3 regions of the Aneurinibacillus uraniidurans genome follow, and region 2 is predicted to be linked to each of the others. Evidence: riboswitches for the same ligand, from Rfam matches in the RefSeq annotation. Region 2 holds a riboswitch; each other region holds the start of a gene.
What was found. Region 2 has a riboswitch for S-adenosylmethionine ahead of PO771_RS16315 (2,3-diketo-5-methylthiopentyl-1-phosphate enolase). Riboswitches for the same ligand answer to the same signal wherever they lie in the genome.
Positions count from the first base shown of each region.

Region 1: linked by a shared signal. The riboswitch ahead of metX (homoserine O-acetyltransferase MetX) and the one ahead of PO771_RS16315 (2,3-diketo-5-methylthiopentyl-1-phosphate enolase) in region 2 are both predicted to bind S-adenosylmethionine.
Region 3: linked by a shared signal. The riboswitch ahead of PO771_RS03130 (sugar ABC transporter substrate-binding protein) and the one ahead of PO771_RS16315 (2,3-diketo-5-methylthiopentyl-1-phosphate enolase) in region 2 are both predicted to bind S-adenosylmethionine.

Region 1 is NZ_CP116902.1:719,294-723,502, reverse strand. Features, by position in the region: gene sdhA (succinate dehydrogenase flavoprotein subunit) at 1-676, opposite strand, end outside; gene PO771_RS03660 (succinate dehydrogenase cytochrome b558 subunit) at 688-1,338, opposite strand; gene metX (homoserine O-acetyltransferase MetX) at 1,620-2,729, opposite strand; SAM riboswitch class I at 2,832-2,941, opposite strand; gene PO771_RS03650 (biotin transporter BioY) at 3,077-3,655, shown strand; gene PO771_RS03645 (aspartate kinase) at 3,729-4,209, opposite strand, start outside.
Region 2 is NZ_CP116902.1:3,264,528-3,268,736, forward strand. Features, by position in the region: gene PO771_RS16310 (FUSC family protein) at 1-648, shown strand, start outside; SAM riboswitch class I at 716-838, shown strand; gene PO771_RS16315 (2,3-diketo-5-methylthiopentyl-1-phosphate enolase) at 930-2,123, shown strand; gene PO771_RS16320 (MtnX-like HAD-IB family phosphatase) at 2,125-2,802, shown strand; gene PO771_RS16325 (methylthioribulose 1-phosphate dehydratase) at 2,799-3,446, shown strand; gene PO771_RS16330 (1,2-dihydroxy-3-keto-5-methylthiopentene dioxygenase) at 3,478-4,011, shown strand; gene PO771_RS16335 (multicopper oxidase family protein) at 4,092-4,209, opposite strand, start outside.
Region 3 is NZ_CP116902.1:604,968-609,176, forward strand. Features, by position in the region: gene PO771_RS03120 (DMT family transporter) at 1-439, shown strand, start outside; gene mtnK (S-methyl-5-thioribose kinase) at 458-1,675, opposite strand; SAM riboswitch class I at 1,747-1,853, opposite strand; SAM riboswitch class I at 2,361-2,469, shown strand; gene PO771_RS03130 (sugar ABC transporter substrate-binding protein) at 2,559-3,620, shown strand; gene PO771_RS03135 (sugar ABC transporter ATP-binding protein) at 3,699-4,209, shown strand, end outside.

The sequences.
Region 1 (4,209 bases), 1.3 Mb from region 2:
TAACACCCTGCTGGTAAATCGCAGACGCTGCTGTCGCTGTGTTGATAACAGAGTTTGTTGATTTACCAAAGATGATACCAGGACCACCTGTTGCCATAATAACGGCATCAGCTTTGAATGATTTAACTTCCATTGAGCGCAGGTTTTGCGCGGTAATACCACGGCATGTACCTTGCTCATCTACAACAGCGGACAGGAATTCCCATCCTTCGTATTTCGTAACAAGACCATTTACTTCCCAGCGGCGAACTTGCTCGTCCAACGCATACAGAAGCTGCTGACCTGTTGTTGCACCAGCAAATGCTGTACGGTGGTGTTGCGTACCCCCGAAACGACGGAAGTCGATCAGACCTTCTGGCGTACGGTTGAACATAACGCCCATACGGTCGAACATATAAATGATACCAGGTGCTGCATCACACATTGCTTTAACTGGCGGTTGGTTCGCAAGGAAGTCGCCACCATAAATGGTATCATCGAAGTGAATCCACGGGGAATCGCCTTCCCCTTTTGTATTAACTGCCCCATTAATACCGCCCTGTGCACAAACAGAGTGGGAGCGTTTTACCGGAACAAGTGAGAACAACTCAACCGGATAACCGGCTTCCGCAGCTTTAATAGTCGCCATGAGGCCTGCGAGACCGCCACCGACTACGATGATTTTACCTTTACTCATGCTCTAACCCCCTATTTCTGAATGGCCTGAGCCACATCAACCGGATTCGCAAATGCAAACAGCGCCATCAGACCCATGGCAGACATCAGTACGAAAATCGCCATTGTCACATATGTAGAGATGCGCTGTGCACGCGGACCGACTGTAATGCCCCAGCTAACTGCAAAGCTCCAGAGACCGTTCGCGAAATGGAACACGGCAGAAAGAAGGCCGATGATGTAAAATGCAAGCATTACCTTGTTCGCGAGAATGTCATTCATGAGTGTAAAGAGACCGTTGGCATCTGTTTTGCCGATCAGCATTTGGATTTTTGTTTCGTATACGTGCCAGGTAATAAAGATGAGAGTAATTACGCCCGTAACGCGCTGCAGCATGAACATTGTGTTACGGAAATAGCCGTAGTTGCCAACGTTGTTTTTTGCTTGGAAAGCAATGTACAAACCATAAATACCATGGTACAAAATCGGTAAGAAAATAAACAGAATTTCAATCAATGCGAGGAACGGAAGTCCCTCCATGACTTGTACGCGCTCCAGGAAGGCTGGCTCGCCGCGTGTTGCGTAATAGTTCACAAGTAAGTGAACGAACAGGAAGCCCCCAATCGGAACTACGCCGAGTAGGGAGTGAAGTTTACGGTTGAAAAAATGACGATGATTCATCATTTTCATATTCCCCCTTTCATAATGGTACCCTCTGGTTTTTCTAGTTTGGCATTTTTTTCACAAATTCATGCTTGTTGGCTACTCTCTCCTGCCACTATAAAACTATAAAATCCTCTCTCTCTCCACTCCTCCTTCGCCTCTGCGGCAGTCTCTGACATGAAGAAAAGCTCCCTGTGAAGGAAGCCTATGAAAATGAAGACTTTGTGACAAATTCATTTTACTCTCTGGAGGGGTTAGCGTCAAGGAAACCTCTGATAGAAATTGTCGAAATTAATCGATAATCAATAGGGAGCAGCGGCCTGCTTGCACACCCTTACATACTGCTCGTTCAGATAGGATTCTACCAACGGTCCGATCTTCACAAATTCGACAAGAAAGCCATCATGGCCATAAATGGAATCAATGTAGTGATATTCCACATTTTTTCCAGCTACCTCCATCATCGCCACTACTTCTTCCTGATGATCAGCCGGATACAATAAATCATCAGAAATCGCAATCGAAAGGACATGCGCCTGGATGCCTTCAATCGCCTTCTTAATCCCGCCACGATTGCGTCCGATATCATGAGAGTCCATCGCTTTTAACAAATACAAGTAGCTGTTAGCGTCAAACCGATCGACCAGTTTCTGTCCGTGGTAGCGCAAATAGCTCTCGATTTGGAAAGTGGAGTCAAATTTCGTCACATCTCCCTTATCATCTTTCAGACGGCGACCAAATCGGTATTCAAATAAATCTGCGGTTCGATACGTGATCATCCCAAGCATCCGGGCGATAGACAGCCCATTTACCGGCCCTTTTCCTGGGTAATAATGTCCACACTGCCAGTTCGGGTCAGATAAAATTGCCTGTCTGCCGACATCATTATATGCGATCGCCACAGCTGACAAACGAGCACAAGTTGCAATCGGAACGACAACTTCCATCATCTCTGGATACGATGCAGCCCATTCAAATACTTGCATTCCTCCCATCGATCCACCGATTACCGCAAATAACTTATTAATCCCAAGCTGCCGTACCAATTCATACTGTACCTGCACCATATCCCGAATCGTTACAACGGGAAAGTCAGCTCCGTACGGCGTATTAGACTCTGGATGAAGCGAGGCTGGGCCTGTCGTTCCTGCACAGCCGCCTAATACATTAGACGTAATGACAAAATATCGATTTGTGTCTACATATCGACCTGGCCCAATTAATCCTTCCCACCAACCTGGTGTTTCTTCGTCCCCTACCGCCTTCGCATCCCCTGTCAGTGCATGGCAAATGAGAATGGCATTGTTTCTCTCCGCATTCAGCGTCCCACTTGTTTCATACGCTACCTTTACCTGCCTAATTGTCTCCCCACATTCTAAAGTGATGCTTGAAAGCACCATCGTCTTTTCCATTATATCTGTCACTCCTTCCGAGCTTTTTCCGCTGCATCCATGAAAAAAGAAAAACCCTCTTCTTTATCGAAAAGAAGAGGGGCGTATGCCGATCCAGACCTCCTCTTATCTTCCAGAACAATACGTCCTGCTGGAATTGGCACCTTATCCGCATACTACTGCGGGGTTGCCGGGCTTCATCGGGCCAGTCCCTCCACCTCTCTAGATAAGAGCTATTCAGTTTTTTCAGTCTTTAATAATTATTTACAATACTACGTGCTTTAGAAAGCAATGTCAATATTGACAGTTCAGCACTACACTATGTAAACTCTAAATAAAATAAAGTTAACAAAAAGAGGGGACATACCATGCAAAGTCAACGTTTGAAAATGATGCTTCTTTCGGCCTTATTTTGCGCGATTATTTCTGTATGTGCACAGCTATCTATTTCTTTCCTCCCAATGGTTCCGTTCACGATGCAAAACTTTGCGATCGCTCTTGCCGTAATTATTCTCGGACAGAGATACGGAACACTGGCAGTATTGTTGTATATCCTGCTTGGCGCGATTGGGGTTCCGGTATTCGCTCAGTTTAAAAGCGGGGCGGCCGTGCTCATCGGTCCAACAGGCGGCTATTTGATTGGTTACATTGCCGCTGCACTCGTGATGGGCATGATGCTCAAGCGGGATAACCTAACAGTTGTCCGCGCTTTTCTTGCTAATGTAGTGGGCCTGGTTATTATTTATGCGTTTGGTGTCGCACAGCTTAAACTAGTTGCCCACCTGACATGGAACAAAGCGATTGCTCTTGGGATGACTCCGTTTATCGCACCTGATCTACTCAAAATTGCACTTGCGTCTTATGTCGGCGTTCTGGTCATCCGTCGCCTGAAAGCTGCGGGGCTTATGCCATCACATGCCCAGTCAAAAGCAGAACACGCCGCATAGTACGATTCAGCACACCTTATACACCATAGCAAAAGGCCGGTCCAAGAGACCGGCCTTTTGCTATGAATCTTCGTTATTGTGCGGAATGTACAACTGCGCGTTCTACTACGTCAAGCCCAAATGACGTATGCAGGCTGCGAACGGCATTTTCCATTTGCTCAAGCGGTACAACACACGATACTTTGATCTCGGATGTCGATACCATTTTGATTTCAATGCCTGCCTCTGCCAGACAGCGGAACATCTGAGCCGCTACTCCCGGATTGGTAATCATACCTGCACCTACGATGGATACTTTAGCCAGTTCTTCTTCCGCGACCGCATAGCCAAAGTGCAGATTTTCTTTTTCACGCAACAAAATTTGCAGCGTCCGCTTTACTTCATCTCCACTTACTGAAAATGAAACATTCGTTGTATCTGCCTCGTACGCACTCTGAATGATCACGTCCACGTTAATATGCTCGTCAGCCAGTGTAGTAAAGAGCTTCGACATCGTATCCACCTGGACCGGCATGTCTGCCACTGTAATTTTCGCTACGTTTTTATCATGAGCG
Region 2 (4,209 bases):
GTATTCTTGCCACCTCGCTATGAGAAGCGCCTGCTTGACGAGGTAACAAAACTAAGTGAGAAATTCTCCTTGCTTATGCGAACACTGATCCATAATGAAATGGAAGAAAAAGCGTTCCGGACGGAAAAAATCAAGATTAAAACAGGATTTAAAAGCGTAGAAACACTATATGACTTATACACAGAAGAAGTAACTCGCTTCCGCAAAGTTACATATTCTAGCAGCAAAAAACTGGTCATATTCCGACAGATGCTGGTCGTACTCTATAAGGAAATGGATATGCTTCGCACCTTTGAACGGCATATTTATTCTTCCTTCGAGACGGATCATCATTTGTTCCCACTCATCCAGAAACAGATTGAAGAATTAACTACGTATCACCAGGACATTCTCATGCTGTATGAGGGAGTACTCAAGCCGCGTGATACCGGTCAGATGCCAGAGCCCATTTATGAAGAAAACCAACGTCTCCTGCATGAATTCATGTCCCTCTATCCAAAAGTTAAACATACACCTGAGGAAGAAGATGACGGACACTGGCTCCATTTGTTCCCGGTCGTATCCGAGATGCTCGAGTATGCCAATCAACTCGAACATTTAAACAAGCTTGTATACGCGTATCACACACATACCGGGGAAGAAAATTAAAAAAGATAGTTGACACATTATTCTTTACCACTTAGAATTTGAAATATAATTTCAAATCGTACGAAAACGCTTATCGCGAGAAGGCTGAGGGACTGGCCCTATGACGCCCGGCAACCTGCCAGCTCACCATTCTTGGTGAAAAGGAAAGGTGCTAATTCCTACAGAATGAGTTCATTCTGAAAGATAAGATTGACGCCTTATTTTGTATGTTAGCGCCCTCTTTCTTTCTGAAGGAGGGCGTTTTTTGTATACCATTCCGTGAGAAAGGCTGGTTATAAACTATGAGTGAATTCATTACGGTAACGTATCAGACAGAAGGTAAAGATTTATATAAAAAAGCACAGGGCATCGCGGTCGGTATGACGGTCGGCAGCTGGACTGATCTCCCACTTGCCCGCCAGGAACTGCTCGCACCCTATCTTGGAAGTGTAGCGGATGTTCAGATTGAGCGCGAAGTAAATGGCATCCAGCAAGGAACAATTGCGATCAATTATCCGGCTGGCAACATTACAGCCGATATTCCGGCTCTGCTCACAACCGTGTTCGGCAAACTGTCGATGGATGGAAAAATCAAACTGCTCGATATTGAATTCCCACCTTCCCTGCTTGCTCAATTTCCTGGACCAAAATTCGGCATTACAGGCATCCGAGAGAAACTTGGTGTGTACGATCGTCCACTTCTGATGAGCATCTTTAAATCATGTCTCGGCCTACCGCTTGAAGACCTGGAAACACAGTTCGCCGCGCAAATTGAAGGTGGAGTGGATCTTGTCAAAGACGACGAAATCTTTTTTGTTGATGATCGCGCTCCGCTAAAAGAACGTCTGGCTGCTTATAACCGAATCATCGAACAGGCTGGACGCCCTGTGCTGTACGCAGCCAATCTGACTGGTCCAGTACATGAAATTGTTGACCGTGCCAAATATGCGATTGAGAACGGAGCAAACTGCCTGCTGCTGAATGTGCTGCCATATGGCTTCGAAATTTTGCATCGTCTTGCTGCTGACCCGGATATTACCGTGCCGCTGATGGCGCATCCATCACTTGCAGGTGCTTTCTATCAAGCAGCGGACTACGGCATCGCCTCTCCGCTCCTGCTTGGTAAGCTAAACCGTCTTGCAGGTGCAGACTTCATTCTATATCCATCTCCGTATGGCTCGGTAGCACTCGAACGTGAAGAAGCACTGGCTATCGCTGACCACGCCCGGACTAAACAAAGCGCAGGTGCTCCGGCCTTCCCGGTTCCATCTGCTGGCATTCACCCGGGTCTTGTGCCGCAACTATATGAAGATTTCGGCACAGATGTCATCATTAATGCAGGCGGCGGTGTACATGGTCATCCGAATGGAGCGGCTGACGGTGGTCGAGCGTTCCGTGCTGCCATCGACGCAGTCGTAAATGGGCAGACATTGCGAGAAGCAGCTGCAAATAACGCTCCGCTTGCAGTTGCGCTCGATAAGTGGGGTGGCGCATAACATGAGTAAAAAAATTGTGATCTTTTGCGACTTTGACGGCACGATTACTGAGAAAGACAACATTATTGATATCATGGCTGAATTCGCTCCGCCAGAATGGAAAAGTATCGTAGATGATATGTTTGCTAAAAAACAAAGTCTGCGTGCTGGCGTCCATGCGCTTTTCGCTCTGATCTCCAGTGAGAAGCGTCAGGAGATGACTGACTTCGTATTACAGCGCGCCGTCGTTCGACCTGGTTTCGGAGAATTCGTCGACTTCTGTCATACGCATGAAATCGAACTGCTTGTGACAAGCAACGGCATCGACTTCTTCATTGAACCGATTCTTGCTCCGTATGCAGATCGTATTCCGAAAATTTATTGCAATAAGGCAGACTTCACAGGCGAATATGTTAACATCATCTATCCATATACATGTGATGAGCACTGTGATGTGGACTGCGGCATGTGTAAAACAACTGTGAATCGCAGCTATCGTAGCGATGACTATTTCAAAGTCGTGATCGGAGACAGCATTACCGACCTAGAAGGGGCAAAAATTGCTGATGCGGTGATCGCTCGTGCGTATCTGGAAGAAAAGTGCGAAGAGCTTGGTATTGCATACGACCGCTTTGCTGATTTTTATGACTGTATCGACGCACTGAAACGACTTCACGTAAAAACGGAGGGAGCATCATGAGCACATTCACACATGAAGCCCGCCAACTTGCATTTCAACAGTTGGATCAGGCCAAACTTACCTTCGCCGCCCGAGGCTGGTTCCCCGGTACAAGTGGCAATCTATCAGTCAAAATCAGCTCTTCTCCCCTGCTAGTTGCCGTAACAGCCAGCGGAAAGGATAAAACCCTCTCGACGCCAAATGATTACCTTGTCGTCGATGCTGAAAACAAGCCGTACGAAACGACGTCGCTTAAACCGTCGGCTGAAACACAAATTCATACCGCAATCTATCGTAACATTCCGAAAGCAGGAGCTGTATTCCATGTTCATACGATTGCAAACAATCTCATCTCTGAGCTATACGGCGATGTCGGCTATGTAACCTTGCGTGATCAGGAGCTGATCAAAGGTCTCGGAATTTGGGAAGAAGGTGCCGAGATTCGCATCCCGATCGTCGAAAACTATGCGGATATCCCAAAACTTGCGAATGCTGTGGAAAATGTTCTCGATCCACGCATCCCTGGAGTCTTAATTCGCAACCATGGCATTTATGCCTGGGGCGGCAATGACTTCGAAGCAAAACGTCACCTTGAATCATTTGAATTTTTGTTCTCGTATCATCTTCAGTGGCTGCAAGTGCGCCACTTAGCCGTACAGGCATAATCCTATTACTTTTATACAGGGGGTAGTAACGATGGCATACATTACATTCCGTGATACACAGGAGCAAATCGTAAAAGGACACGAAGTTGCTCAGTATCTGCAAACACAAGATGTTATTTATGAAAATTGGGGTGTGGAGCGTCTAACTGGTGAACTGAAAGAAAACTACACGCTCACTGATGAACAAAAACAACAAATCATCGAATCATTCCGCCCAGAAATCGCTGAACTGAGCGCACGCCGTGGCTATCAAACCGAAGACATTATCGTGCTTTCTGATGCTACTCCGAACCTTGATGCCCTCCTCGATAAATTTAAAGCCGAGCATCATCATACAGACGACGAAGTACGCTTCTGCGTGGATGGGCACGGCATCTTTACACTGAAAGCTACGGATGGTCGCTACTTCGATGTTGTCATGGAGCCAGGCGATCTGATTTCGGTTCCAGCCTATGCACGTCACTGGTTCACGCTATGCGACGACCGTAAAATCAAATGTATCCGAATTTTCGTTACACCAGCAGGCTGGGAAGCGATCTATGAGGAGCCGAGCACTCAAGCATAACATTTGTACAACAAAAAAACAGGAGGATTCTTCTTTACGAAGAGCCCTCCTGTTTTCATTTCCTCAATAGAATTCTCATCTTAATCCGGGAAGTTACCCGATTTTCCGCCGACACGATATGGAGTACTGACCCCTTCATAGTTCATCATCGTACTCATGCCGTATGTGGCATGCGGCAGGTTGTGGCAGTGCAACATC
Region 3 (4,209 bases), 1.2 Mb from region 2:
GGCCTTATACGGTATTATCGGAAAGGGATTTGTCCGGGACAGCACGTCTCTACAAACTACCGCATATACGATGACAATTGGAGCCATAATGCTTATGTTTATAGCTAGTCGAACATCGGCCCCGGTACCGATTTCGTCTATCCCCCTGACAGCGTGGGCCGCGATTGTTTTTATGGCGCTAGGTATGAGTGTACTCGGATATATCTGGTGGAATGAAGGGGCGGCACGCATTGGCATTAGTCGAGCTGCCTTGTTCTTCAATCTTGTTCCGGTCGTTACCTTGTGCATTTCCCTGGTACTTGGGATGGCAGTAACAGGCGTACAAATAATCGGATCAGCACTTGTCATTGCTGGTGTGCTGTATGCATCTGGTATAACTCAGATCGCTTCGCAAAGAAAACCGATGCAAAATATCCCTAAATCAGATTGTACGGTCTAATCTAGGGATACGGATTTTTTACAAAGAAAACATAACCTGCGTATCAGTAACAAGATCTCTGATTTCCTCAATGGATGAAATCGATTCACGTCTTAAGATGAGCTCTCGTCCAATGGCGATGGCGAGCTTTTCCGAGTGAGCGCGTACAGTCGGATCTTCAATGCTTTCAATGTCCCATACATGGGCGAGGCCGACGATGCGGCGGATCGTTTTGCAGCCCGCATAACCAAGTGTATCTTGCAGAAGTCGACGCACATAATCATCCACATAGCTTGGGACAGCGGCACTTGATTCGATCGCTTTTTCGGCCCACAGTGTACGGAATTCTGCTTCAAATGTAGTCCATATGTCTGTAATCGTATCAAGCAGATACGCCTGGTATGATTCACGTTCCTGCACATTAGTGGCATGACCTTCCTGTGCCACATAGTTCAGCAGCAGGTTAGCAATGACTGCACCGATATCGAAGCCCATTGGACCGTAGTAGGCAAACTCCGGGTCGATAACTTTCGTGTCTTCTTCTGTTACCATGATGCTTCCTGTATGCAGATCACCATGCAGCAGTGCCTGCGTGCGCGTGAGAAAGCCTTCTTTCAGCTTTGCGACTTCCAGTTTCAATGCGTCATCATGCCAGAGTGCTTCTGCTTGTTCACGAATAAGCGGATTGAAGCTGTTCGTTGCTGCATCGTAATACGGATCGGTAAACACGAGGTCTTCCGTAATTTTGCATAATTCAGGATTAGAGAAGGAGACAACACGTTGTTTCTTCTCGTACGGATGCAATGCCAGATCAGACGTTAGGAACAAGGTGCGCGCCAGAAAAGTACCAATATGATTTGCAAAATTCCGATAATACTTGCGAGCAACAAGCCCTTTGCGCATAATTTCGTATGCAGACAAATCTTCCATTACGGTAAGGGCCATTTCGATGTCATAGTGGTACACTTTCGGCACGAAACCAGGACATAGCTCATCTTGGAGAATTAATGCTTCGCTTTCGATACGGGCACGGTCAAGTGTGAGCGGCCACGATTCTCCGACGACACGTGCATACGGAAGAGCCTGCTTGAAAATAATGCTTTTGTTTGAAACCTCATCCTGGATATGGAATACGAAGTTTAGGTTTCCATCCCCAATTTCACGGCTTGTAAGCTTTGCATCGGCTGGGAACAAGCCGGGGATGTTGCGCGCGTATTCTACTGCTTCTTGTTCAGTAAGCATACGGTATGTGGACATAAGTTCAATCTCCTCTCTAAACAAAAAACGCCCCTCTTGGTTAGAAAGAGGGACGTGTACATGTGTGTGCATCCTTATCTTTCAGAACCGTTGTTCTGCGGGAGTTGGCACCTTACTGTTCATGCAGCAGGTTGCCGGGTGTCATCGGGCCCGTCCCTCGACCATCTCGTGATAAGTCAATCCAAATGTAACAGTCGTACGAATTATTTGTCAAGAGTGAAAATACGCGAGAGTGAAAAAAGTGAGAGTAAAAAAGCTTGGTGGTGGCGGAGGGGATGGTAAAAACTCAGAGGGGATAAACGCTGGGGTTGCCATCCTGATTCGCTCTACTGGAGAAAAAGCTGGGTAGGGAAAACAAAAGGACGGGTTCGTTCTCTTTTGCCATCCCCTCTACCAACGAAACTTTTTCTCTCTGCGTTTTACTTTGTGAAAGAATAAAAAGCTAGAAGATCAAGAGATGTGCTTGGTTTTGAGTTATATAAAGCTATGCCGGTATGGGAGAAGGAATGAGCAATGAACGCTTTTACGCGTTGCTCATTCCTTCTCCCATACCCGCCGCCACACTTTATACAGGCTCAAGAATTCCAAGCACTGCTTTAAAAGTTTGTGAAAAAACTTGTTGACAGAATAATTTGGTAGGCGCTATGATTAGTTCCAACAAATCACATACGCAATTCGATTTTGACTCTCATCGAGAGAAGGCGGAGGGACTGGCCCGATGATGCCCGGCAACCTGCCTGTGTTCGCACAGGCAAGGTGCTAATTCCTGCAGGAGTAATCCTGGGAGATGAGAGGCTACCGATGCTTTATAAGTGGGGGCCTCTCTTTGTGTACCAAAGAGAGGCCTTTTATATTTATCACAAGTAAAAAGGGGAGTATGAGCATGGTAACAAAGACAAAACAACTCATTGCCGTTCTGCTGATTACGCTACTGGCAGCGTTCGCAGCAGGATGCGGCCAACAACCGGCTGGCGGAACAGGTGAAAAGAAAGAAGCCGCAACAGGGCCACTTGCAGGAAAGCGGATCGCGCTTGTTATGCAGCAAAATCTCGGTACCTTTTCTTCTCAGTACATTAGTGGGGTCAAAACAGAAGCTGAAAAATTCGGCGGACAGGTAACGGTGTTTGCAGCGGATAACGATCTTGGACGTATGTCTTCTAATCTGGATGCAGCCATTAACCAGAAGTTTGATGCGATTTTGATTGACCACGGTACACCTGCCGCTCTGCTAAATGGGGTACAAAATGCTGTTGCCAAACACATTCCGGTTGTCGTATTCGATGCCGACGTTAAAGCTCCGGGCGTAACGGTTCTGCAGCAAGACGATAAGCAACTGACAAAATTAACGCTGGATAAACTCGCAAAAGATGCAGGTGGCAAAGCTAACATCGTAAAAATCTGGGTAGCGGGCTACGCACCGATGGAACGTCGTCAGGCTGCTTACAAAGAATTTATGGCTAGCAACCCTGGTATCAAAGAAGTAGCCACATTCGGTGCGGCAACACAAAACACAGCACTGGATACACAGGCACAGATGGAAGCGATTCTGAAAAAATACCCGAACAAAGGTGAGATCACCGCAGTATGGGCAGCGTGGGATGAATTCGCAAAAGGTGCAACTCGTGCGATCGAGCAAGCTGGACGTACGGACATTAAAGTATACGGCATCGACATGAGCGACGAAGATCTACAGATGATCCAAAATCCGAATGGTCCATGGGTAACATCAGCAGCGGTAGACCCGAAAGACATCGGACGTGTACAAGTGCGATATGCGGCACAAAAAATTCATGGCGATAAAACACCGGATAATGTGGTGCTAAACCCGGTAGTAGTTAATCGTGAAGAACTTCCGAAAGAAAAAGTAACAACCGATCAACTGAGTCAGCATATCAAAGCGTGGGGCAACAGCACGCAAGGCATAGCAGACTGGATGAAAAAATAAGCTAGGGGAGGCCCTGCCTACTTTTATCAAGCAGGTGGGGCACATTCCTTATCCGAGAACCAGCAAGGGGGAGACAAGATGGCACAGCAGGCAGCACGTCTTATCATGACAGACATTACAAAATCGTTTTCCGGCGTGCCAGCACTTCAGGGCGTTAGCCTGACCGTACAGGCTGGTCACATTCATGCGCTGCTCGGCGCAAATGGAGCAGGAAAAAGTACACTGATGAAAATACTTTCCGGCGCGTATCAGACAGATGGCGGGATGATTGAACTCGATGGACAGACGCTATCAATTAGCAGCCCGGCAGATGCTAAGGCACAGGGCATCCACTGTGTGTATCAGGAAGTAGATACAGCGCTCGTTCCATCACTGACCGTGGCGGAAAATATTTTACTCGACCGAGGACCAGAACGTGGCAGACGTCGTTTTCTGAACTGGGGCTCCATGTATAAAGAGGCGGACGACATTTTACGTAGGATTGGCTACGAGATTCCGGTGCGTAAGAAGGTGGAGGAGTTAACGCTTTCGGAGAAACAGATTGTCCTTATTGCTCGAGCGGTGTCACAACAGGCGAAATGCGTGATTT